Linked DNA regions of Variovorax paradoxus. Each later gene encodes a partner of the first gene's protein in a complex. Links are inferred from orthologs where the notes say so. Each region holds a gene or a part of one and is shown on either strand. Other genes may lie near its edges.

Region 1 (10,819 bases):
TCGACAAGGGCGTGGACGTGGTGGGCGGCATTCCGCACTTCGAGCGCACCATGGCCGATGGCGCGGCCAGCGTGAAGCTGCTGATGGAACTCGCGGCCGAGCGCGGCAAGCTGGTCGACATGCATTGCGACGAGTCGGACGACCCGCTCTCGCGCCACATCGAAACCCTGTCGGCCGAGACCTGGCGCCTTGGCATGCAGGGGCGCGTGACGGGCTCGCACTGCACCTCGATGCATTCGATGGACAACTACTACGCGAGCAAGCTGCTGCCGCTGATCGCGCAGAGCGGCGTCAGCGTCGTTTCCAACCCGCTCATCAACATCACGCTGCAGGGCCGCCACGACACCTACCCCAAGCGCCGCGGCATGACGCGCGTGCCCGAACTGATGGCCGCCGGCGTGAACGTCGCCTTCGGCCACGATTGCGTGATGGACCCGTGGTACGGCATGGGCTCGGGCGACATGCTCGAAGTGGCGCACATGGGGCTGCACGTGGCGCAGATGACGAGCCAGGCCGGCATCCGCCAATGCTTCGATGCGGTGACCACGAACGCGGCGCGCGTGATGCACCTGGAAGGCTACGGCCTCGAGGCGGGCTGCGACGCGAGCTTCGTGCTGCTGCAGGCGCGCGACCCGATCGAGGCGATCCGGCTGCGCGCGGCGCGGCTCAAGGTGTTTCGCAAGGGACGCCTGCTGGCGGAAACGCCGGCCGCAACGGCCACGCTGCATCTGCCGGGCCGCGCGCAGGCCACCAGCTGGATGAGCCGCAAATCCTGATGTCTCAGGCTTCGGGCGCGATGGCCTCGGCGTACTCGTAGAGCGCGCCCAGGATTTCTTCGCCCCGCTCGTCCGCGGTTTCGGACAGCGCATCGACTTCGCTGAACAGCATCTCGATGGTGCGCACCCCGCCCTCGCCCTTGAAGAGCCGCGCGGCGCGCAGCGCCTCCCAGCGTTCGGTCTCTTCCGGGCTGAGCAGCTCGGGCCAGTTGCGCGCGCGGTAGCGAAAAAGGATTTCCTCGAGGCGCCCGTCGTCGAAACCGGTGCGGTCCTTGGCGAGCTCCGCGGGCGACAGCGCGCGCAGCTGGTTCAGGCGGCGCCGGTCGGCGTTGCCGACGAAACCGCCGTAGAGGTCTTCATCGACATCGGGCGCCGCCTCCTTGGGTCGCGCATACACCTGCGACCAGATGGCGCTCATGTCGGGCAGGTCGCGCGCGATGGCCGCGTGGCGCAGCGCCGCATCGAGGTCGACATTCCAGCGTTCGGCCATGGCGGGCGCCAGCGTGCGCAGGTTGCCGACCACCATCGGCGACTTGTTGAGGTGGATGCCCTTGACCGGCAGGCGGAGCACGCCTTCGGGCAGATCGGCGCTGCGCGTGAACAGGCGCAGCCGCAAGGTCTCGACGTCGAGGTCGCGCAGCTCGCTGGGGTCATGGGCCAGGTCCCAGGCGATCAGTTCGTTCTTGTTGGTCGGATGGCTTGCAAGCGGCCACATCACGCCGAGGCAACCGCGCTCGACCGGGAACATGCCCGAAACGTGCAGGAAAGGCCGGGCTGTTTCACGCATGGCCGGCAAGCCGAGCTCGCTGGCGACGCGGTCCTTCTTGTGCAGGCCGAAGGCGAATTCGAACAGCTTGGGCTGGCGGTCTCGAATGAGCCGCGCCAGTGCGATGGTGGCGCGCACGTCGGACAGCGCATCGTGCGCCGACTCGTGCAGCAGGCCGTTGGCGCGCGCCAGGTCTTCGAGCCTGAAGCTGGGCTTGCCGTCTTCCTTCTTCGGCCACTCGATGCCATCGGGCCGCAGCGCATAGGTGAGGCGCACCACGTCGAGCAGGTCCCAGCGTCCGCAATCGTTCTGCCACTCGCGTGCGTACGGATCGATGAGGTTGCGCCAGAACAGGAAGCGCGTGACCTCGTCGTCGAAGCGGATGGTGTTGTACCCCACGCCGATGGTGCCGGGCTGCGAGAAGGCCTTCTCGATCTGCGCGGCAAAGGCGTGCTCGGGGATGCCGCGCTCCAGACAGATTTGCGGCGTGATGCCCGTGATCAGGCAGGCCTCGGGACTCGGCAGGTAGTCGGGCGCCGGCTTGCAATAGATCATCAGCGGCTCGCCGATCTCGTTGAGCTCGGCGTCGGTGCGGATGGCGGCGAACTGCGATGGCCGGTCGCGGCGCGGCACGGCGCCGAAGGTTTCGTAGTCGTGCCAGAGAAAGGTGTGGTTCATTCAGAGCAAGGGAGAAAACAATCGTGCAAGCGCGTCGCCGAGGCGGCGCCAGAAACTTTGCGGCCGGTGGGCGCGCACCGCGCCGGAACTGTGGAGGTCGGTCTCGAACTGCGCGGCCAGGGGGCGTGCCAGCTCGGGGCCGTAGACCACCGCGCTCACCTCGAAATTGAGCCTGAAGCTGCGGTTGTCGAAATTCGCGGTACCGATCATCGCGCAATGGTCGTCGACCACCAAGGTCTTGGAGTGCAGCATGCGCGCCTTGTACTCCCAGACCTTGACGCCGGACGCAATCAGCTCGTCGAAGTAGGAGCGCGCGGCGGCACTCACAATGGCCGAATCGCTGCGGCGCGGCACCAGAAGGCGCACGTCCACGCCGCGCAGCGCCGCGCTGGTGAGCGCCATCATGGCGGGCTCGCCGGGCACGAAGTACGGCGTGGTGAGCCAGGCGCGCTCGCTCGCCGAATGAATCGCCTCCACGTGCATGCGGTGGATGGGTTCGAGCATGTTGTCCGGACCGCTGGTCACGATCTGCACGGGAATGTCGCCGGCTTCCACCTGCGGCAGCATGGCGCCCATCAGGTGGTCGATGTTGCGCAGGTCTTCACCCGTGGCGTAGGTCCAGTCTTCGAGAAAGGTGGTCTGAAGCCAGCGCACCGCGCTGCCCTCGATGCGCAAATGCACGTCGTGGTAGGCGTCGGGGCGGGTGCGCTTGTCTTCCTCGTCGGTGATGTTGACACCACCGGTGAAGCCCACGCGGCCGTCGCACACCACGATCTTGCGGTGGGTGCGGTAGTTGGTCACCGGGCGCAGGCGGCGGCCGATGCGCGTGTCATGGAAAAGTGCAACCTGCACGCCCGCGGCATGCAGCGGCGCCATGAACTTGCGGCCGATGCGCTTGGAGCCCAGCGCGTCCAGCAGCAGGCGCACGGACACGCCCTGCAGTGCGCGTTCCACCAGCAGGTCGCGCAGCGCGGTGCCGATCTGGTCGGGCTCGAAGATGTAGTACTCGAGATGGATGTGGTCGCGCGCCGCGCGCACCGCGTCGAAGATGGCGTCGAAGGTGCGCGCGCCGCCCGAAAGCAGCGCCACGCCGGTCGCGCTGGACACTGGCAGCCCGCAGGCCGCGGTGCCCAGCCGCGCCATCTGCTGCAGCGCCGGCGGCGCGTTCTGGGCCGCGTCGCGCACGCGCGCCAGGTCGGCCTGCGTGTGCGCGCTCGCGCGGCTGCGCAGGCGCTTGACGCGCTGCTTGCGCAGGCGCTGCGGCCCCAGGAAGTAATAGATGACGAAGCCCGCGAACGGCAGCAGCGCAAGCGACAGGATCCAGCTCATGGTGGACACCGGCGCGCGCTTCTGCATCACGATCCAGACCGACAGCACGGCGATATAGCCGCTCCAGGCCAAAGAGAGGCCGGTTTTCCATTCCTGACTGAGCTCGGGGAGAATCAAAGTAAAACTGCGTTCGGATAGATTCCAGCCAAAAAAAAGCCGGCAGCGAATGCTACCGGCCTTTTTCGTACTGCCAGAAATACCGCGGAACCGGCTTTGCCGGTCCGCTTTATCCTGCAGCAGCCTCTTCGGCTTCAGGCTTGGACTTGCCTTCCTTCTTCGGCAGCGGCTGGATGTCCAGCTCCACTTCGCCCTTGTCGTCGATGTCGACCGACAGGCGGCCGCCATCGATCAGGCGTCCGAACAGCAGCTCGTCGGCCAATGCACGGCGGATCGTGTCCTGGATCAGGCGCTGCATCGGGCGAGCGCCCATCAGCGGATCGAAGCCCTTCTTCGCCAGGTGCTTGCGCAGCCCGTCGCTGAACGTGACGTCGACCTTCTTCTCGGCCAGCTGCGTTTCGAGCTGCAGCAGGAACTTGTCGACCACGCGCAGGATGATCTGCTCGTCGAGCGCCTTGAAGCTCACGGTCGCATCCAGGCGGTTGCGGAACTCCGGCGTGAACAGGCGCTTGATGTCGGCCATCTCGTCGCCCGCCTGGCGCGGGTTGGTGAAGCCGATGGTCGCCTTGTTCATGGTCTCGGCGCCCGCATTGGTGGTCATCACGATGATCACGTTGCGGAAGTCGGCCTTGCGTCCGTTGTTGTCCGTCAGGGTGCCGTGGTCCATGACCTGCAGCAGCACGTTGAAGATGTCCGGATGCGCCTTCTCGATTTCGTCGAGCAGCAGCACCGCGTGCGGCTTCTTCGTGATGGCTTCGGTCAGCAGGCCGCCCTGGTCGAAACCGACATAGCCCGGAGGCGCGCCAATGAGGCGACTCACCGCATGGCGCTCCATGTATTCGGACATGTCGAAGCGGATGAGCTCGATGCCCATGATGTAGGCCAGCTGCTTGGCCGCTTCGGTCTTGCCGACGCCGGTGGGGCCGCTGAACAGGAACGAGCCGATCGGCTTGTCCTCGCGGCCGAGGCCCGAGCGCGCCATCTTGACCGCGGACGCCAGCACCTCGAGTGCCTTGTCCTGGCCGAACACCACGCTCTTGAGGTCGCGTTCGATGGTCTGCAGCTTGCCGCGGTCGTCGTTGCTGACGTTGGCCGGGGGAATGCGCGCGATCTTCGCGACGATGTCCTCGACCTCGGTCTTGCTGATGGTCTTCTTGCGCTTGTTCGCCGGCAAGATGCGCTGCGCGGCACCGGCCTCGTCGATCACGTCGATGGCCTTGTCGGGCAGATGGCGGTCGTTGATGTACTTGGCGCTCAGTTCCGCCGCCGCCTGCAGGGCCGCCACCGCGTACTTGACGCCATGGTGCTCTTCGAAGCGCGACTTCAGGCCCTTCAGGATGTCGACGGTTTCCTGCACCGTCGGCTCGACCACGTCGACCTTCTGGAAACGGCGCGACAGCGCCGCGTCCTTCTCGAAGATGCCGCGGTACTCGGTGAAGGTGGTGGCGCCGATGCACTTGAGCTGGCCACTCGAGAGCGCCGGCTTGAGCAGGTTCGACGCATCGAGCGTGCCGCCCGAAGCCGCGCCCGCACCGATCAGGGTATGGATCTCGTCGATGAACAGGATGGCGTTCGGCTTGTCCTTGAGCGACTTGAGCACGCCCTTCAGGCGCTGCTCGAAATCGCCGCGGTACTTGGTGCCGGCCAGCAGTGCGCCCATGTCGAGCGAGTACACCTGCGCCTCGGCCAGGATTTCAGGCACGTCGGATTGCGTGATGCGCCATGCGAGGCCTTCGGCGATGGCGGTCTTGCCCACGCCGGCCTCACCCACCAGCAGCGGGTTGTTCTTGCGCCGGCGGCACAGGATCTGGATGACGCGCTCCACCTCGTATTCGCGGCCGATCAGCGGATCGATCTTGCCGTCCTTGGCGAGCTGGTTGAGGTTTTGCGTGAACTGCTCGAGAGGCGAAGCCTTCTCGTTCTTTTCGCCGCCGCCCTCTTCGCCCTCGCCCGAAGGCGATTCGCTGCTGCCCTTGACGGCTTCGGGCGGATCGCTCTTCTTGATGCCGTGGGCAATGAAGTTCACCACGTCCAGGCGGGTCACGCCCTGCTGGTGGAGGTAGTACACCGCGTGGGAGTCCTTCTCGCCGAAGATTGCGACCAGCACGTTGGCGCCGGTGACTTCCTTCTTGCCGTTGCCGGTGGACTGCACATGCATGATGGCGCGCTGGATCACGCGCTGGAAACCCAGCGTGGGCTGGGTGTCTACATCGTCGGTCCCCGCCACCTGGGGCGTGTTGTCCTTGATGAAGTTGGTGAGCGACGCCCGCAGGTCGTCGACGTTGGCCGAGCAGGCGCGCAGAACCTCTGCGGCGCTCGGGTTGTCCAGCAAAGCGAGCAGCAGATGCTCCACGGTGATGAACTCGTGGCGCTGCTGCCTGGCCTCGACGAAGGCCATGTGCAAGCTGACTTCCAGTTCCTGGGCAATCATGTGATTTCCTTTTGCCTTGCTGTAAATAACTTCTCAGATGGGTTGGAGCTTGCGCAATTCAACTGGTTCACGCAATGGGTTCGCTGACGCACTGCAACGGATGCCCGGCCTGGTGCGCGGCCTCCATCACCTGATTGACCTTGGTGGCCGCAAGATCGCGGGAATAAACCCCACAAACGCCGCGGCCATCGAGATGGATCTTGAGCATGATCTGGGTTGCGGTTTCGCGATCCTTGTTGAAATATTCCTGCAGCACGACGATCACGAACTCCATCGGCGTGTAGTCGTCGTTCAGCATGACGACCTGGTACATCTGGGGCGGCGCGGTTTTCTGCGGCCGCCGCTCCAGGACGACCGAATCTCCGTCGTCCCCGGCCGGTTTCTGGGCCGGCGGAGTGCTGGGAGTCTTGGGGATTCTCGTTGCCATAAAAAAGATTCTATAGAGCGTGCAAGCACCGTGCCGGCGCAAGAAGACTTGGTGGCGCGTATTCGACAAATCAAGGGGCTTGCGTCGTGTGCGACACCACAGACGATGCAAAAAATCTGCCGTTCGCGGCGCCCCAGCGTAAATATTACGCGGCACCCGTCTGGAAAAAAATGGGTATCTGGAGCAAGGTGTTCCATTTCTCAACCAGATTTCTCAACCAGTCCAGTCTGCCGGGCCGGATGAAGAAAAGCCCTCGAGACCGGGAAGATCTCGAGGGCCTTGGCTCTGCGGCGCCGAAAGCGCCGGAACGCAATTACATGTGGTCGATCATGACCTGGCCGAAGCCCGAGCAGCTCACCTGCGTGGCGCCGTCCATCAGGCGGGCGAAGTCATAGGTGACCTTCTTGCTGGCGATCGACTTTTTCATCGAGCTGATGATCAGGTCGGCCGCTTCGGTCCAGCCCATGTGGCGCAGCATCATTTCGGCCGAGAGGATCTCGGAACCGGGGTTCACGTAGTCCTTGCCGGCGTACTTGGGAGCCGTGCCGTGGGTGGCTTCGAACATGGCGACGGTGTCGCTCAGGTTCGCGCCCGGGGCAATGCCGATGCCGCCCACCTGGGCCGCCAGCGCGTCGGACACGTAGTCGCCATTGAGGTTGAGCGTGGCAATCACGCTGTATTCGGCGGGGCGCAGGAGAATCTGCTGCAGGAAGGCGTCGGCGATGCTGTCCTTGACGGTGATTTCCTTGCCCGTCCTGGGATTCTTGAACTTCATCCAGGGGCCGCCGTCGATCAGCTCGGCGCCGAACTCCCTGGCTGCCAATGCATAGGCCCAGTCGCGGAAGCCACCTTCGGTGAACTTCATGATGTTGCCCTTGTGCACGATGGTGACGCTGGGCTTGTCGTTATCCACTGCGTATTGCAGCGCCTTGCGCACGAGGCGCTCGGTGCCTTCCTTCGACACCGGCTTGACGCCGATGCCCGAAGTGTTGGGGAAGCGGATCTTCTTGACGCCCAGTTCGTCCTGCAGGAACTTGATGAGCTTCTTGGCCTTGTCGCTTTCGGCTTCGAACTCGATGCCGGCGTAGATGTCTTCCGAATTTTCGCGGAAGATGACCATGTTGGTCTTGTGCGGCTCGCGCACCGGGCTGGGCACGCCCTCGAAATACTGGATCGGCCGCAGGCAGACGTAGAGGTCGAGTTCCTGGCGCAGCGCGACGTTCAGCGAACGGATGCCGCCGCCCACGGGCGTGGTGAGCGGGCCCTTGATGGACACCACGTAGTCGCGCACGGCGTGCAGCGTTTCTTCGGGCAGCCAGACATCGGGGCCGTAGACCTTGGTCGACTTTTCGCCGGCATAGACTTCCATCCAGTGGATCTTCTTCTTGCCGCCGTAGGCCTTGGCCACCGCAGCATCCACCACCTTGAGCATCACCGGGGTGATGTCCAGACCCGTGCCGTCGCCTTCGATGAAGGGAATGATCGGCTGATCAGGCACATTGAGCGAGTTGTCGGCGTTGACCGTGATCTTCTGGCCTTCGGCCGGGACTTTGATGTGCTGGTAGCTGGACATGAGGGGGAATGACTCCGGGAGTGACGTAATTCGGACGACTGTCTGCGAATTCAGACAGCGATGGGGAATCGCTGTACAGCCCGCGAACAAATCGCTGTACATTTTAGACGCAACCCATCAGCTGGCGTTTGTCAACCTGCGAGGCAACGGCCTCGTTAGTGGCTGACCTTCTGCTCGCCGGGAGGCGTTTCCAACCAATTCTCGATAGAGGAATCATCAATGAGCAAAATTCTCGCAGTCATGATCGCTGGCCTGTTCGCCGCTGGCGCCTACGCCCAGAACCCCACCGGCACCACGCCCGAGCAGGGGAACGCCACCAACAGCAAGTCGCAAGCCCGCGCCGAAGCCAAGAAGGAAGCCAAGCCCGCTGGTCAAGTGGCTGCTCCCGCCGGCGACATCGCCAAGACGCCCGAAGGCGGTGCGGTTGGCGCCGACAAGGCTGCAGCAGCCGGCGAGAAGCGCGCCAGCACGCGCGACCAGCGCCGCCGCAACAAGGACGGCAGCGTGAAGCGCAAGTCGACCCAAGGCGGTACGCCCCAGTAAGTCGGCCCTGCCGTACAAGGAAGCGCTCCACGGAGCGCTTTTTTTTCGTTTGCGGCCATGGAATTTCTGTCAACCGGGGCCGGCGGCTCTCGCGTTGAAGGTTCACCTTCCACAGGGAGGTGGTCCATATCAACGATTTCAAAGGATGTCTCATGAACAAGCTGCTCGCAGCCCTCGTCGCCGGTCTCTTCGCTGCCGGTGCATTTGCTCAAACCCCGCCCGCACCGACGCCCGCGCCGGCCGCACCCGCCGTTGTCAAGGCGAAGCAACCGACGAAGCACGCCGTCAAGAAGCACAAGGTTCGCCACGTGGCCAAGGCGCACACGGCTGCAGCCAAGAAGGTGTAAGCTCCCGCGCTCACCGGCAATGCCCGCATCAGCGGGCATTTTTATTGGCCTCGCGTCCTTGGACCCCGCCCTGAAAGAAGCCCCGATGTTCCAGCGTTTTGCCGCCCTGCTCCTGCTTGCCATATCCTTGATGGGATCAGCGCAGGCCCAGCAGCAACCCCAGACCGACCTGCAACGCACCAAGCTGTCCGTCGGCCTATACAGGATCGATGCGCAAGTCGCGCAGACGCCCCGGCAGCGGGAGATCGGCTTGATGTTCCGCAAGGAGATGCCGCAGGCCGAGGGGATGATCTTTGTTTTCGAACAACCGGCCACCCAGTGCTTCTGGATGCGCAACACGCTGCTGCCGCTGACCGCCGCGTTCGTGGCGGACGATGGCCGCATCGTCAATCTGGTCGACATGCAACCCATGACCGAAAATTCGCACTGTTCCGAGGAGCCCGTGCGCTTCGTGCTTGAAATGAACCTCGGCTGGTTCGCCAAGAAGAACATCAAGAAGGGCGCCAAGCTCGGCGGCGAGCTGTTTGCTGCGTCGAAACGCTGAGCGCCCTGCCTCTGCCCATGAAAAAGCCGACCTGCGAGGGTCGGCTTTTTCAATGGGAAGCCGGTTCAGCCGAAGTTCTTTGCCGCGAAGTCCCAGTTCGCCAGCTTGGCCAGGAAGGTCTCAACGAACTTCGGGCGCAGGTTGCGGTAGTCGATGTAGTAGGCGTGCTCCCAGACGTCCACCGTCAGCACCGGGGTGTCGCCGGTGGTCAGCGGCGTGCCCGCGGCCCCCATGTTCACGATGTCCAGCGAGCCGTCGGCCTTCTTCACCAGCCAGGTCCAGCCCGAGCCGAAGTTGCCCACGGCCGACTTCACGAACGCTTCCTTGAAGGCGTCGTAGCTGCCCCACTTGGCATCGATGGCCTTGGCCAGCGCGCCCGTGGGAGCGCCGCCGCCCTGGGGCTTCATGCAGCTCCAGAAGAAGGTGTGATTCCAGATCTGGGCGGCGTTGTTGTAGATGCCGCCGCTGGACTTCTTGACGATGTCTTCAAGAGGCATCGATTCGAACTCGGTGCCCTTTTGCAGGTTGTTGAGGTTCACCACGTAGGCGTTGTGGTGCTTGCCGTAGTGGTACTCGAGGGTTTCCTTCGAGTACTCGGGTGCCAGCGCGTCGAGGGCGTAGGGCAGGGGTGGGAGCACATGTTCCATGGTTTTTTCTCGTGGGTTGGTTGTGGGGAATCAAGGATTCTAGAAAGGAATTACGCACCCGGCGTCGGACGCGTTCCCGTTTTGCCGGGGGTCACGGTCAGGTCGACCGAGCCGTCGGCGAGCCGCGCGACCACGGCGTCGCCAGGACTCAGCTTCTTTGCGCTGACGATCGCGCGCCCGTCGGGATCGGTGAGCCAGGCATACCCGCGCTGCAGCACCAGCGCAGGATCGAGCAACCGCAGGCGCAGCGCGACGCGTTCCAGCCGCTCGCGCCGCTGCGCCATCGCGCGCTCGAGCCTGAGCGGAAAATCGGCCGAGATCGCGCGCGGCACCTGGGCGAGGCGCTCGGCCCTGGACAGCACCGCATAGCGCAGCCGCTGCGAATGGTGGGCGAGCCGCAGCTGCTGGCGCGCCACCAGTGTCGAAGGCCGCCCCAGGCGCCCTGCCGCCTGGTCGAGGCGTTGGCCCAGCACATCGAGACGCGCACCCAGCGCGCCGTCGAGCCGGTCGCCCAGGAGATCGAGCGCACCGAGCCACATCGCCTGGGGCGCGCTGACGAGTTCCGCCGCGGCCGTGGGCGTGGGCGCGCGCAGGTCGGCGCAGAAGTCGGCGATGGTGAAGTCGGTTTCGTGGCCGACGCC
Region 2 (10,620 bases), 2.3 Mb from region 1 along the record:
ACTCAAAAGCCCGCAGAGGCAAATTCGGCAGGAAGAAGGGGATGGAATGCGTATTGCGATACTCGATCACGAAGCCGATCAGCTTCAGCTGATCACCCAAGCGATGTCGGGGCTCGGCCACGAATGTCACTCGTACACAGAAGGGCACGCCTTGCTCCAGGCGCTGCGCCGGCAAACCTTCGATCTTCTGATCCTCGACTGGCACCCGCCGGACATCCGCGGCATCGAGCTCGTGAAGACCGCCCGCAACGAGCTCCGAAGCCGTGCGCCCATTCTTTTCGTGACCACGACGCGCGACGAGACCGACGTGGTCGAAGGGCTCAATGCGGGTGCCGACGACTTCATGGTCGCGCCGGTTCGCGCCACCGAACTCGAAGCCCGCGTCGGCGCGCTGCTGCGCCGGTCCTATCCCGCGCAGCACGAGGCGGAACTGGTTTTCGGCCCCTATCACTTCTACCCGCGCGCGCGGGTCCTCAAGGTGAATGGCGCACAGGTCGAGTTGAAGAACCGCGAATACGCGCTCGCGCTGTTCCTGTTCCAGAACCTCGGCCGGCTGCTGTCGCGCGAGCATCTGCATGAGGCGGTGTGGGGCGCTGGCGCGGCGGCCCTGTCGCGGTCGCTGGACACCCACGTCTCCCGCCTGCGGACCAAGCTCGGCCTGGGACCCGCGAGCGGCTTCCTGCTGCTGGCCATCTACGGCCTGGGCTACCGGCTGGAGACGGTCGAGCCGAACACACTGCCGGAAAGCCTCACGCGCTGAGGAGCTTTCAATCCGCGGGGAATCTCCGCCGCGATACGGGCTCCAAACGGCTTTGGGTCTCCTGGGGGCCTCACAAGGAGCGAAGTCGATGAAAGTTCTCACGAGGCTGCTGCTGGCCGCCGTACTGTGCCGGGGCGTCTTCGGCACGGCCGCCGCGCAGGATGTGGAAGCCAGCGACATGGTGCAGGGCGGCATGCGGGCCGTCCAGATGATCGACCAGGGCAAGACCGAGGAACTCTGGGACGGTGCCACGTCCGCAACCCGCAAGCGCATCGCGCGCACCGACTTTGCCGCCAAGGTTTCCAGGAGCCGTTCGCCGCTGGGCGCGCCCTTGCAGCGGACCTGGGTGGCGCTCAACCGCCAGGCCGTGGCCGACCCTGATTCCGAAACGGCCGGCCAGTATGTCAGCATCGAGTACGAGACCCGTTTCAGCAACAAGCCGGATGGCACCCTGCGCGAACTCGTGAGCTTTCATCTCGATCGCGACCGCATCTGGCGCTTCAGCGGCTACGTGCTGCGCTAAAGTGCCCGAGACAATGACCAACCCGCGCTGGAAACCCAATGTCACCGTGGCCGCGGTGATCGAGCAGGACGGCCGCTTCCTGCTGGTCGAGGAGCACACGGCCCAGGGGCTGCGGCTCAACACCCCGGCGGGACACCTCGACCCCGGCGAATCGCCCGTCGAAGGCTGCGCCCGCGAAGCCCTCGAGGAAACCGCCCACGCCTTCACGCCCACCGCGCTGATCGGCATCTACATGGCGCGCTCGAGCCATCGCACGGGCAGCAAGGAAGACGTGATCTACCTGCGCTTTGCCTTTGCCGGCACACTCGGCGCGAAGGAAGCAGGCCGAGCCCTCGACGAAGGCATCGTGCGCACGGTCTGGATGAGCGCCGACGAAATCCGCGCCAGCGTGCCGCGGCACCGCAGCCCGCTGCTGCTGCAGTGCGTCGAAGACCACCTGGCCGGCAAGCGGTATCCGCTCGAGCTGATCCACGTGCACGAATCGCTGCGCTGACGGCTGGCTCTGGTGGGCCGGCCTCAGGCGCTCAGACGATGACCCCGCCGCCAAGGCAGCGCTCGCCGTCGTAGAGCACGGCCGATTGCCCCGGCGTGACGGCCCATTGCGGCTCGCCGAAGCGCAGGCTGAAGCTCGCCGCGTCGCCGCTTTCTTCCAGTTCGCAGGCGGCGTCGCCTTGGCGGTAGCGCGCCTTCGATCCATAGCGGCCGGGCGCGGGCGCCTCGCCCGAAACCCAGCTCGCATCGCCGGCCGCCAGCGCCGGGGACAGCAGCCAGGGATGGTCGTGGCCCTGCACCACCCAGAGCGTGTTCTTCTCGATGTCCTTGCGTGCCACGAACCACGGCGAATGGTCGCCCGAGCCGCGCTGCGCGCCCTTCTCCTTGACGCCGCCGATGCCCAGCCCCTGCCGCTGGCCCAGCGTGTAGAAGCTCAGGCCCTGGTGCTCGCCGAGCTTGCGGCCGCGGTCGTCCTTGATGGGGCCCGGTTCCTTCGAGATGTAGCGGTTGAGGAACTCGCGGAACGGCCGCTCGCCGATGAAGCAGATGCCGGTGGAATCCTTCTTCTTCGCGTTGGGCAGGCCGATCTCTTCCGCGATGCGGCGCACCTCGGTCTTGTGCAGTTCGCCCACGGGAAACAGCGTCTTCGACAACTGCGCCTGATTCAGCCGGTGCAGGAAATAGCTCTGGTCCTTGGAAGGGTCGAGCCCCTTGAGCAGTTCGTGCCGGCCCGTGGCCTCGTTCAGCCGCACGCGTGCGTAGTGGCCGGTGGCGATCTTCCCGGCGCCCAGGCGCATCGCATGGTCGAGGAAGGCCTTGAACTTGATCTCGGCGTTGCACAGCACGTCGGGGTTGGGCGTGCGGCCGGCCTTGTATTCGCGCAGGAACTCGGCGAACACGCGGTCCTTGTAGTCGGCCGCGAAGTTGACGTGCTCGATCTCGATGCCCAGCACGTCGGCCACGCTGGCGGCGTCGATGAAGTCGATGTTCGACGAACAGTATTCGCTGTCGTCGTCGTCTTCCCAGTTCTTCATGAAGATGCCGACCACCTCGTGCCCCTGCTGCTTGAGCAGGTGCGCCGTGACCGCGGAATCGACCCCGCCGCTCAGTCCCACCACGATCCGTTGCTTTGCCATAAGCCCGCCATTGTCCCAGCCCCGCGCCCGGGCGGCCGGCGTGGGGGAATCAGCCCTGGCTGCGCAAGCCGGCCAGCAGTTCGTAGGAGCGCAGCCGCGCCGCGTGGTCGAACACCTGCGAGGTGATCATCAGCTCGTCGGCGCCCGTGCGCTCGATGAAGGCCTGCACGCCTTCGCGCACGCGGGCGGGCGAGCCCACGGCCGAGCACGACAGCACCGAGTCGAGCAGCGCGTTCTCGGCCGGGCCGACCTTCTGCCGATAGCCCTCGACCGGCGGCGGCAGGCGCCCCGGCCGGCCGCTGCGCAGGTTCACGAAGGCCTGCTGCCATGACGTGGCGCGGAATTCGGCCTCTTCGTCGGTGTCGGCCACGAACACGTTGAAGCCCAGCATCACATGGGGCTTCTGCAGCTGCGCCGACGGCTTGAAGGTCTCGCGGTAGATCTGGATCGCCTGCATCAGCTGCTGCGGCGCGAAGTGCGAGGCAAAGGCGTAGGGCAAGCCCAGGTGCGCGGCCAGCTGGGCGCCGAAGGTGCTCGAGCCGAGAATCCACACCGGCACCTCGAGCCCCGCGCCCGGCACCGCGCGCACGGGCTGCTGCGGTGCCTTGGACATGAAGTCCATGAGCTCGACCACGTCCTGCGGAAACTGGTCGGCATCGGATTCGAGGTTGCGGCGCAGCGCGCGCGCGGTGCGCTGGTCGGAGCCGGGCGCGCGGCCGAGGCCCAGGTCGATGCGCCCCGGATAGAGCGACTCCAACGTGCCGAACTGCTCGGCGATCACCAGCGGCGAATGGTTGGGCAGCATCACGCCGCCCGCGCCGATGCGGATCGTCGACGTGCCGGCGCCCACGTAGGCGAGCAGCACCGCGGTGGCCGCGCTCGCGATGCCCGGCATGCCGTGGTGCTCGGCCAGCCAGTAGCGCTGGTAGCCCAGCCTCTCCCCGTGCTGCGCGAGCGACAGCGAGTTGCGGAACGACTGCGCGGCGTCGCTGCCTTCGGTGATGGGGGAGAGGTCGAGGATCGAGAACGGAATCATGGGCCGGATGATGGCGCGATCCGGCGATCCCTGCTCGTGCAAGCCATTGCGCGCTCTGCTAGGGCTGCTGACGCGAGGCGGCTACGGGCTTCGCTTGCGCCACTGGCCCAGGTCGGCCTCGATGCGCTCGTTGATGTTGCCGCTCCACTGGGCGCCGAAGCCGGCCGCGCGCAGCAGCTCGACGATGCGCCGGCCGACCGCAATGGTGTTGGCCTCGCGCTGCTCGATCTCGGGAATCATGCCGCCGCTGAACGCCAGGTAGAGGCGGCCGGTGCGCACGGCGGTGTCGAGGTCCTGCGCGTGATAGAAGCAGCAGCCGCGGATGCCCGAGGCGAGCCGGCCCGCGGCGCGCCACTGCTCGCGCACATCGTCGTGGCCGTCGGCCAGCGAGTTGCCGGCGCGGTGCAGCGCAATGATCTTCTCGCTGCGCAGCTGGGCGAAGACTGCTTCGAGCCGGTCGTATTCGGTCTGCGCGGGCCACGAAGCCTCGGCGGCACGCTTGGCGGCGCAGGCGCGCGCCGCCTCGGCCTTGACCCAGGCGCGGTCTTCGGGCGTGAGCTCGTCGGGGTCGAGGTACTCGTCGGTGATCATCCATCCGATATCGCCGTCGGGATGGAAGCCGCACCACGCCAGGCCGTGGATGCGTGCGCGCGTGTCTTCGGGGTCGAGCGTGAGGGCCATGGGTGCGCGGTTCAACCTGCCGGGCGCGCGAAGGCATCGGCTTCGAACCGGCCGGCAGCGTCTTTCAGAACCAGGGTGCAGCTCACGTTACGGGTATTTTGCGGACGGGAAGGCCATCGAACCCGCGGTCGGCCAGCCCTGCCGCGGCGGACACCATCGTACCGGGCCGCAGCCAAAGCCCGGTGTCCGCCCGCGAAGGCGGCCACCGATTTGTAAGGCGAAAGCATTTGCGCGCGTGGCAAATCAACCACGCCGAGCCCGGCCGACCGCCGCCGCGCGTGCGGCCAATGGCAAAAAGCCGGCCCATGCTTTCGCATGGCCGGCTTTGGCGGTTGGCGCTCGCCGAGCGCCCGGGACCGATTACAGCGGCAGTGCGTCGCCGCGGGCAGCAGCGCGGGCTGCGGCACGCACCGTGGCGCGGTCCACCGTGCCGGCAACGATCGGGGCGACGCCCGACGAAGCACCTTCGGCGTACGGATCGGCGCTGCGGGCCGCGACAGCGGCTTCTGCACGAACCGTATCGCGGCTGGCGGACGAAACGAACACCTGGGCCGGGCCCGCATTGGCGCCGGTGGCATACGGGTTGGCGCTGTGCGCGGCAACCACGGCCTGGCTGGCGACATCGGCGCGGCTGGCGGCCGAGGTCAGCTGATGCACGCCTTCATAGGTTTCGGCGTGGGCGGCACCGGCAACGGCCATGAGGGCAACAGCAACGGCGGAGAGGATCTTCGAGGCGGTCATTTGATTTCCTTCAATTCAGTTCAGTTTTGACTTTGGATGATTTCGAACCGGTCTTGGGTGGGTCACCGTCCCGTCGGGGGGCGGCCACCTCGCTCGGGGCCCTGTTCACCCAGATCGGCTTGGGGGCCGGTCTGTGAGATGAATTGTGCGCCGTCTTCTAAGTAAAAACCCTTATCAAAAGGAACCACGGCGTTCACGGAAAGGAAACAATCGCCTCGAAAGCAGGGGCGTTCGATGGCCTTCGCGACTTGGAAAAAACGGCTGTCCGCGTGCGCTGCGGCTAAAGTGGTCGCCCCCAGCCGGTCGCGCAGCGCTTCGGCCGCACACAGCACAAAAGGAACATCCGCCATGGGCGCACAGTGGAAAGCAAAGCACAAGGACCTGGCCGCCAATGCCAAGGGCCGCCTGTTCGGGAAACTGGCCAAGGAAATCATGATCGCCGCGCGCAGCGGCGCCGATCCGGCCTCGAATGCGCGCCTGCGGCTGGTGGTGGAGCAGGCCCGCAAGGTCTCGATGCCCAAGGACACGCTGGACCGCGCCATCAAGAAGGGCGCGGGGCTCACCGGCGAGGCGATGCACTTCGAGCATGTGATCTACGAAGGCTTTGCGCCGCACCAGGTGCCCGTGATGGTCGAATGCCTGACCGACAACGTGAACCGCACCGCGCCTGAAATGCGCGTGCTATTCCGCAAGGGCCAGCTCGGCACCTCGGGCTCGGTGTCGTGGGATTTCGACCATGTGGGCATGATCGAAGCCGAACCTTCGCGTGCCGATGCCGATGCCGAAGTGGCCGCCATCGAAGCTGGCGCGCAAGACTTCGAGCCGGCCGGCGAAGGCGGCGCCACGGTGTTCCTGACCGACCCCACCGACCTCGACCTGGTGAGCCGCGCGCTGCCGGCCCAGGGCTTCACGGTGCTGTCGGCCAAGCTGGGCTACAAGCCGAAGAACCCGGTCGATCCGGCCAGCCTCAGCGCGGAACACCTCGAGGAAGTCGAAGTATTCCTGGCCGCCATCGATGCGAACGACGACGTGCAGAACGTGTACGTGGGCCTGGCGGGCTGAGCCGCCCGCAGCGGCTGCTCTGTTTTTGATGGAGGGTTCCATGCCCAGTCTGGAGAAGGCCGCCACCCGTACGCTCGCCGGCCAGTGCCTCTGCGGGGCGGTCCGCTACACCGTGGCCGACGAGTTTGCCTATGCGCTGAACTGCCACTGCGCCGATTGCAGGCGCGCGACCGGCTCGGCCTTCAAGCCTTTCGCCGGCATCGAGCGGCACAAGCTGGCCATTGCAGAAGGCAAGGACGAACTCCTGGTCTTCGGCGAGGAAAACGCCGGCGACATGCACTGCCGCCGGTGCGGTTCGCTCCTCTACTCGGTGGTGCGCGACGGCCTGTTCGTGCATGTGACCCTGGGCACGCTGGCCGACGATCCATCCATTCGCCCGCGCGCGCACATCTTCGTGGGCTCGAAGGCCCCCTGGTTCACGATCACCGATAACCTGCCCCAATACGCGGGCCACGCCGACGCCGGCTGAATCCCGGCCTTGCTACGCCGCCCGCCCGCCGCGCTCGAGCGGCAGCCAGAGCGTGAACAGCGTGCCCCCGGGCCCCGAGCGCCACGAGACCTCGCCGCCGACGGCCTGCGCCCGGCGCTGCTGGTTCTGCATGCCGCGCCCGCCGGCGCCGGCCAAGGCCTTCTCGATGTCGAAGCCCTGGCCGTTGTCCTCGATGCTCACCCGCACGCCGGACGCTCGCGCTTCAGTGCCCACCCGGATCTCGGTGGCGCGCGTATGGCGCAGGATGTTGGCGATGCTCTCCTGCACGATGCGCAGGATGTGCAGCGCGCTGGTCGGGTCCAGCCAGTCCAGCGCCGGCAGCTCCTGCACCTGCCATCGCAGTGCCACGCCCGAGCTCTCGAGCCGCGGACCGAGCCGGTAGCGCAACGTGGCGAGCAGCAGCAGCAGGTCGTCCTCGAGCGGCTCCATCGAGTCGATGGTGAGCTTGAGGTCGTCCAGGCAGCTCTTGAGCATCTGCGAAACCTTGTCCTCGCTCATGCTGCCGCCCTCCACGGAGCGGATGGCGCTGATCAGCGAAGAGCCCAGGCCGTCGTGCATGTCCTGCATCAGGCGCTGGCGCTCGTCGCTGATGGTTTGCTTCTTCTCGACCTCGCGCAGCCGCCGGTGGCTGAGCTCGAGTTCGGCTTCGCGCGCCGCAAGGCGTTGGGCCAGGCTGGCGTTGACCCGCTCCACCTCGGCAATGGCATTGACGTAGCGCCGGTACATCAGCACCCCGAAGACGCTGAACGTGACCGCGTTGGTGTAGGCGCCCAGGTACCAGCCCTCGGGGCTCACGAAGTTGTTCTGCAGCAGCCAGTCGGACACGCCCAGCAGCACGCACACGCCGATGCCCACGGCCACCAGCCGCCCCTCGCTGGAGCGGCGCCAGGCGCTGACGCCGCCCACCAGCGCAACGGCGACCCCCATGAGTGCCGCGCCGAGGTAGATCAGCGGCGTGACCTGCGGCGTGTTCCTCAGGATCGCCGGGCCCGGCAGCGTCAGCACGCCGATCAGCACCGTCCACACCACCACCGCGCCGGTCAGCCACTTGAGCGGACGGCCGTGCAGCTGGCGCAGCGCGAAGTGCACCACCGCCACCAGCCAGAACAGGGAGTTGACCGTGAGCCAGGCGAACCAGTCGTTGGCGATCGGAACGCCCACGGAGAAATGCAGGCTGCGCAGGAAGGAGGCGGTCGCCAGGTTGAAGAAGAGCAGGTAGCCGGTCTCGTGGCTGCGCCTGAACCACACGAACAGCGCGAACACGCCCACGGCCATGAAGGCCGCGCTGAGCATGGCCGGCAGCTCCTGCTGGAGCCACTGCCGCATGCGATGGCGGCCTTCCAGCGCTTCGACAGGGCCCAGCCACATCGATGAAACCGCCACCTGCGCGCTTCGCGTGTGTTCCATCCGCACGAGGATCTCGTTCAATGGCGCGTCGTCGGGCATTTTGCCCAGCAACACCCACAGCGGCGTGCGGGTGCTGTTCCACAGCGGGCCCTGCACCTGCGCGCGGTGGACCAGCCGCCCATTGGCATACACCGCAATGGCGCCGTCCGTCTTGATGCGCGCGCCATACAGCGCGAGCGGCGCCGAAGTGGCGGGCAGGCCGCGCGGGGAAAGCCGCAGCCAGGTGATGCGGGTTGCGCCCGTCGATGCGCTGCCATCGGCCTGGCGCAGCAAGGCGATGGGCAGGGCCAGGGGCAGCTCGACCGGCTGCCAGGCGGCCGGCAGGGCCTTGCCGTCCACGGCAAGAGGCAATGCGCGGAAGCCGGGTGCGTCTTGCACCTGCCAATCGGCATGCGTCAGGTGCAGGGCCGCGGTTTCCTGTCCCGCGCCGGTCGTGCTGAAAAACGCGACCATGGCAACCAGCAGCGCCATGGAGACCACGAGCACCCCGTTCGCCCAGAACGAGGCAAGACGGTATCTGGAGAAGTGTTCGCGCAGCCGCGCGTGCAGCAGCCGGCGCGCAAATTCGAGGCTCATGCGAGGCTCATCTGCGTGCAGCCTGCCCGGTCTGGCTCAGGAAAAAACAGCCGGAAGCAGCTGCGTTCCCGGCAAGCCGCGCGGCTGAAGCAGCGATGGAACAGCTTCAGCCACGGTGCGATTCAACTCAGAACGGAATGTCGTCGTCCATGTCGTCGAAGCCCGACGACGACTTGGCCGGAGCCTGGCGCGGTGCCGCGGCTGGAGCACGCGGTGCTGCCGCGGCCGGTGCGCGGGGAGCGTACCCACCGCCACCGCCACCACCAGCGCCTTGCGAGTAGCCGCCGCCACCGCCGCCCTGCGCGCCCTGCGCGCCCTGCGAATAGCCGCCGTCGTCCTCGGGACCGCCCGACGGGCCGCCCTGGCCCTGGCGGCTGCCCAGCATCTGCATCTGGTCGGCGCGGATTTCGGTGGTGTATTTCTCGATGCCGTCCTTGTCGGTCCACTTGCGCGTGCGCAGGCTGCCTTCGACGTAGACCTGCGAGCCCTTGCGCAGGTATTGGCCCGCAATTTCGGCCAGGCGGCCGTTGAAGACGATGCGGTGCCACTCGGTGGCTTCGCGCATTTCGCCGCTTTGCTTGTCTTTCCAGCGATCGGTGGTGGCCACGGTAACGTTCGCAACCTGGTCGCCGCTCGGGAAGGTACGCATTTCGGGGTCGCGCCCCAGATTGCCGACGACTATGACTTTATTGACCGATGCCATGTGCACTGCCCCTGATAAGTAGATGAAGGAGGAGGAAGAGAACCCTAGATTGTGCCCGATGCCGGCCGCCCGGGCGCCGCCGCCGGGCACCTCCGAAGCACCGCCTCCGTCAAACCGCTGCAACCCGCCCGCTCGCCATGACATGCCGCTCGGACTATCATGTCCGGTTGCCCTCGGACGATCGCCCCCTTGAATTCCAAAGCCACTGAAGACTTCGCCGCCGACGAGGAAAGCGCACGCGACGCGAAACGCGAACGCGACACCTACCTCGGCGCGGTGCTTGCGCAGCAGCGCATCAGCATCCGCGGTGCGCGCACCCACAACCTGAAGAACGTCGATCTCGACATTCCGCGCAACAAGCTGGTGGTGATCACCGGCCTGTCGGGCTCGGGCAAGTCGAGCCTCGCCTTCGACACGCTGTATGCCGAAGGGCAGCGGCGCTACGTGGAAAGCCTGTCGGCCTATGCGCGGCAGTTCCTGCAGCTCATGGACAAGCCCGACGTGGACGTGATCGAGGGCCTGTCGCCCGCGATCAGCATCGAGCAGAAGGCCACCAGCCACAACCCGCGCTCCACCGTGGGCACGGTGACCGAGATCCACGACTACCTGCGCCTCTTGTACGCGCGCGCCGGCACGCCCTACTGCCCCGATCACCATCTGCCGCTGCAGGCGCAGACGGTGTCGCAGATGGTCGACGCCACGCTCGCGATCGCCGACGAGCCGCGGCTGATGATCCTGGCGCCGGTGGCGCGCGAGAAAAAAGGCGAATTCCTGGAACTCTTCGCCGAAATGCAGGCGGCCGGCTACGTGCGCTTCCGCGTCGACGGGCAAACCTACGAATACAACGACCTGCCCAAGCTCAAGAAGACCGAGAAGCACGACATCGACGTGGTGATCGACCGACTGCGCGCGCGCCCCGACATGCAGCAGCGCCTGGCCGAGAGCTTCGAGGCCGCGCTGCGGCTGGCCGAAGGCCGGGCGATCGCGCTGGAGCTGGGCACAAGGCCGGAAGG

What was found.
Region 2: the proteins of sbcB (region 1) and ssb are in contact, whole or in part, in a crystal structure (PDB 3C94), measured with the Escherichia coli proteins. The link is inferred for Variovorax paradoxus from one-to-one orthologs.

Annotation. Positions count from the first base shown.
Region 1 is NZ_JAUSXL010000002.1:4,586,522-4,597,340, reverse strand. The notes cover bases 1-3,000. They hold sbcB (exodeoxyribonuclease I), read right to left. Parts: upstream 2,221-3,000; coding sequence 781-2,220; downstream 1-780. Other genes in these bases: cls (cardiolipin synthase), read right to left, coding at 2,221-3,000; QFZ47_RS25285 (amidohydrolase family protein), read left to right, coding at 1-776. In the rest of the region: more of cls, read right to left, coding at 3,001-3,666; ATP-dependent Clp protease ATP-binding subunit ClpA, read right to left, coding at 3,776-6,097; ATP-dependent Clp protease adapter ClpS, read right to left, coding at 6,165-6,524; icd (NADP-dependent isocitrate dehydrogenase), read right to left, coding at 6,838-8,097; QFZ47_RS25255 (cell envelope biogenesis protein TolA), read left to right, coding at 8,317-8,640; QFZ47_RS25250 (hypothetical protein), read left to right, coding at 8,793-8,987; QFZ47_RS25245 (DUF192 domain-containing protein), read left to right, coding at 9,073-9,531; QFZ47_RS25240 (superoxide dismutase), read right to left, coding at 9,597-10,178; xseA (exodeoxyribonuclease VII large subunit), read right to left, coding at 10,229-10,819. UniProt on the Escherichia coli protein: Degrades single-stranded DNA (ssDNA) in a highly processive manner.
Region 2 is NZ_JAUSXL010000002.1:2,317,586-2,328,205, reverse strand. Bases 7,820-10,620 are described here. They hold ssb (single-stranded DNA-binding protein), read right to left. Parts: upstream 9,608-10,620; coding sequence 9,032-9,607; downstream 7,820-9,031. Other genes in these bases: uvrA (excinuclease ABC subunit UvrA), read left to right, coding at 9,767-10,620; QFZ47_RS14650 (sensor histidine kinase), read right to left, coding at 7,820-8,799. Also shown: QFZ47_RS14700 (response regulator transcription factor), read left to right, coding at 47-760; QFZ47_RS14695 (DUF4019 domain-containing protein), read left to right, coding at 849-1,283; QFZ47_RS14690 (NUDIX hydrolase), read left to right, coding at 1,297-1,776; tRNA 2-thiouridine(34) synthase MnmA, read right to left, coding at 1,808-2,911; QFZ47_RS14680 (LLM class flavin-dependent oxidoreductase), read right to left, coding at 2,961-3,947; QFZ47_RS14675 (DUF6891 domain-containing protein), read right to left, coding at 4,029-4,628; QFZ47_RS14670 (helicase SNF2), read right to left, coding at 4,989-5,369; QFZ47_RS14665 (hypothetical protein), read right to left, coding at 5,432-5,719; QFZ47_RS14660 (YebC/PmpR family DNA-binding transcriptional regulator), read left to right, coding at 5,718-6,431; QFZ47_RS14655 (GFA family protein), read left to right, coding at 6,472-6,900; more of QFZ47_RS14650, read right to left, coding at 6,913-7,819. UniProt on the Escherichia coli protein: Plays an important role in DNA replication, recombination and repair. Binds to ssDNA and to an array of partner proteins to recruit them to their sites of action during DNA metabolism. Acts as a sliding platform that migrates on DNA via reptation.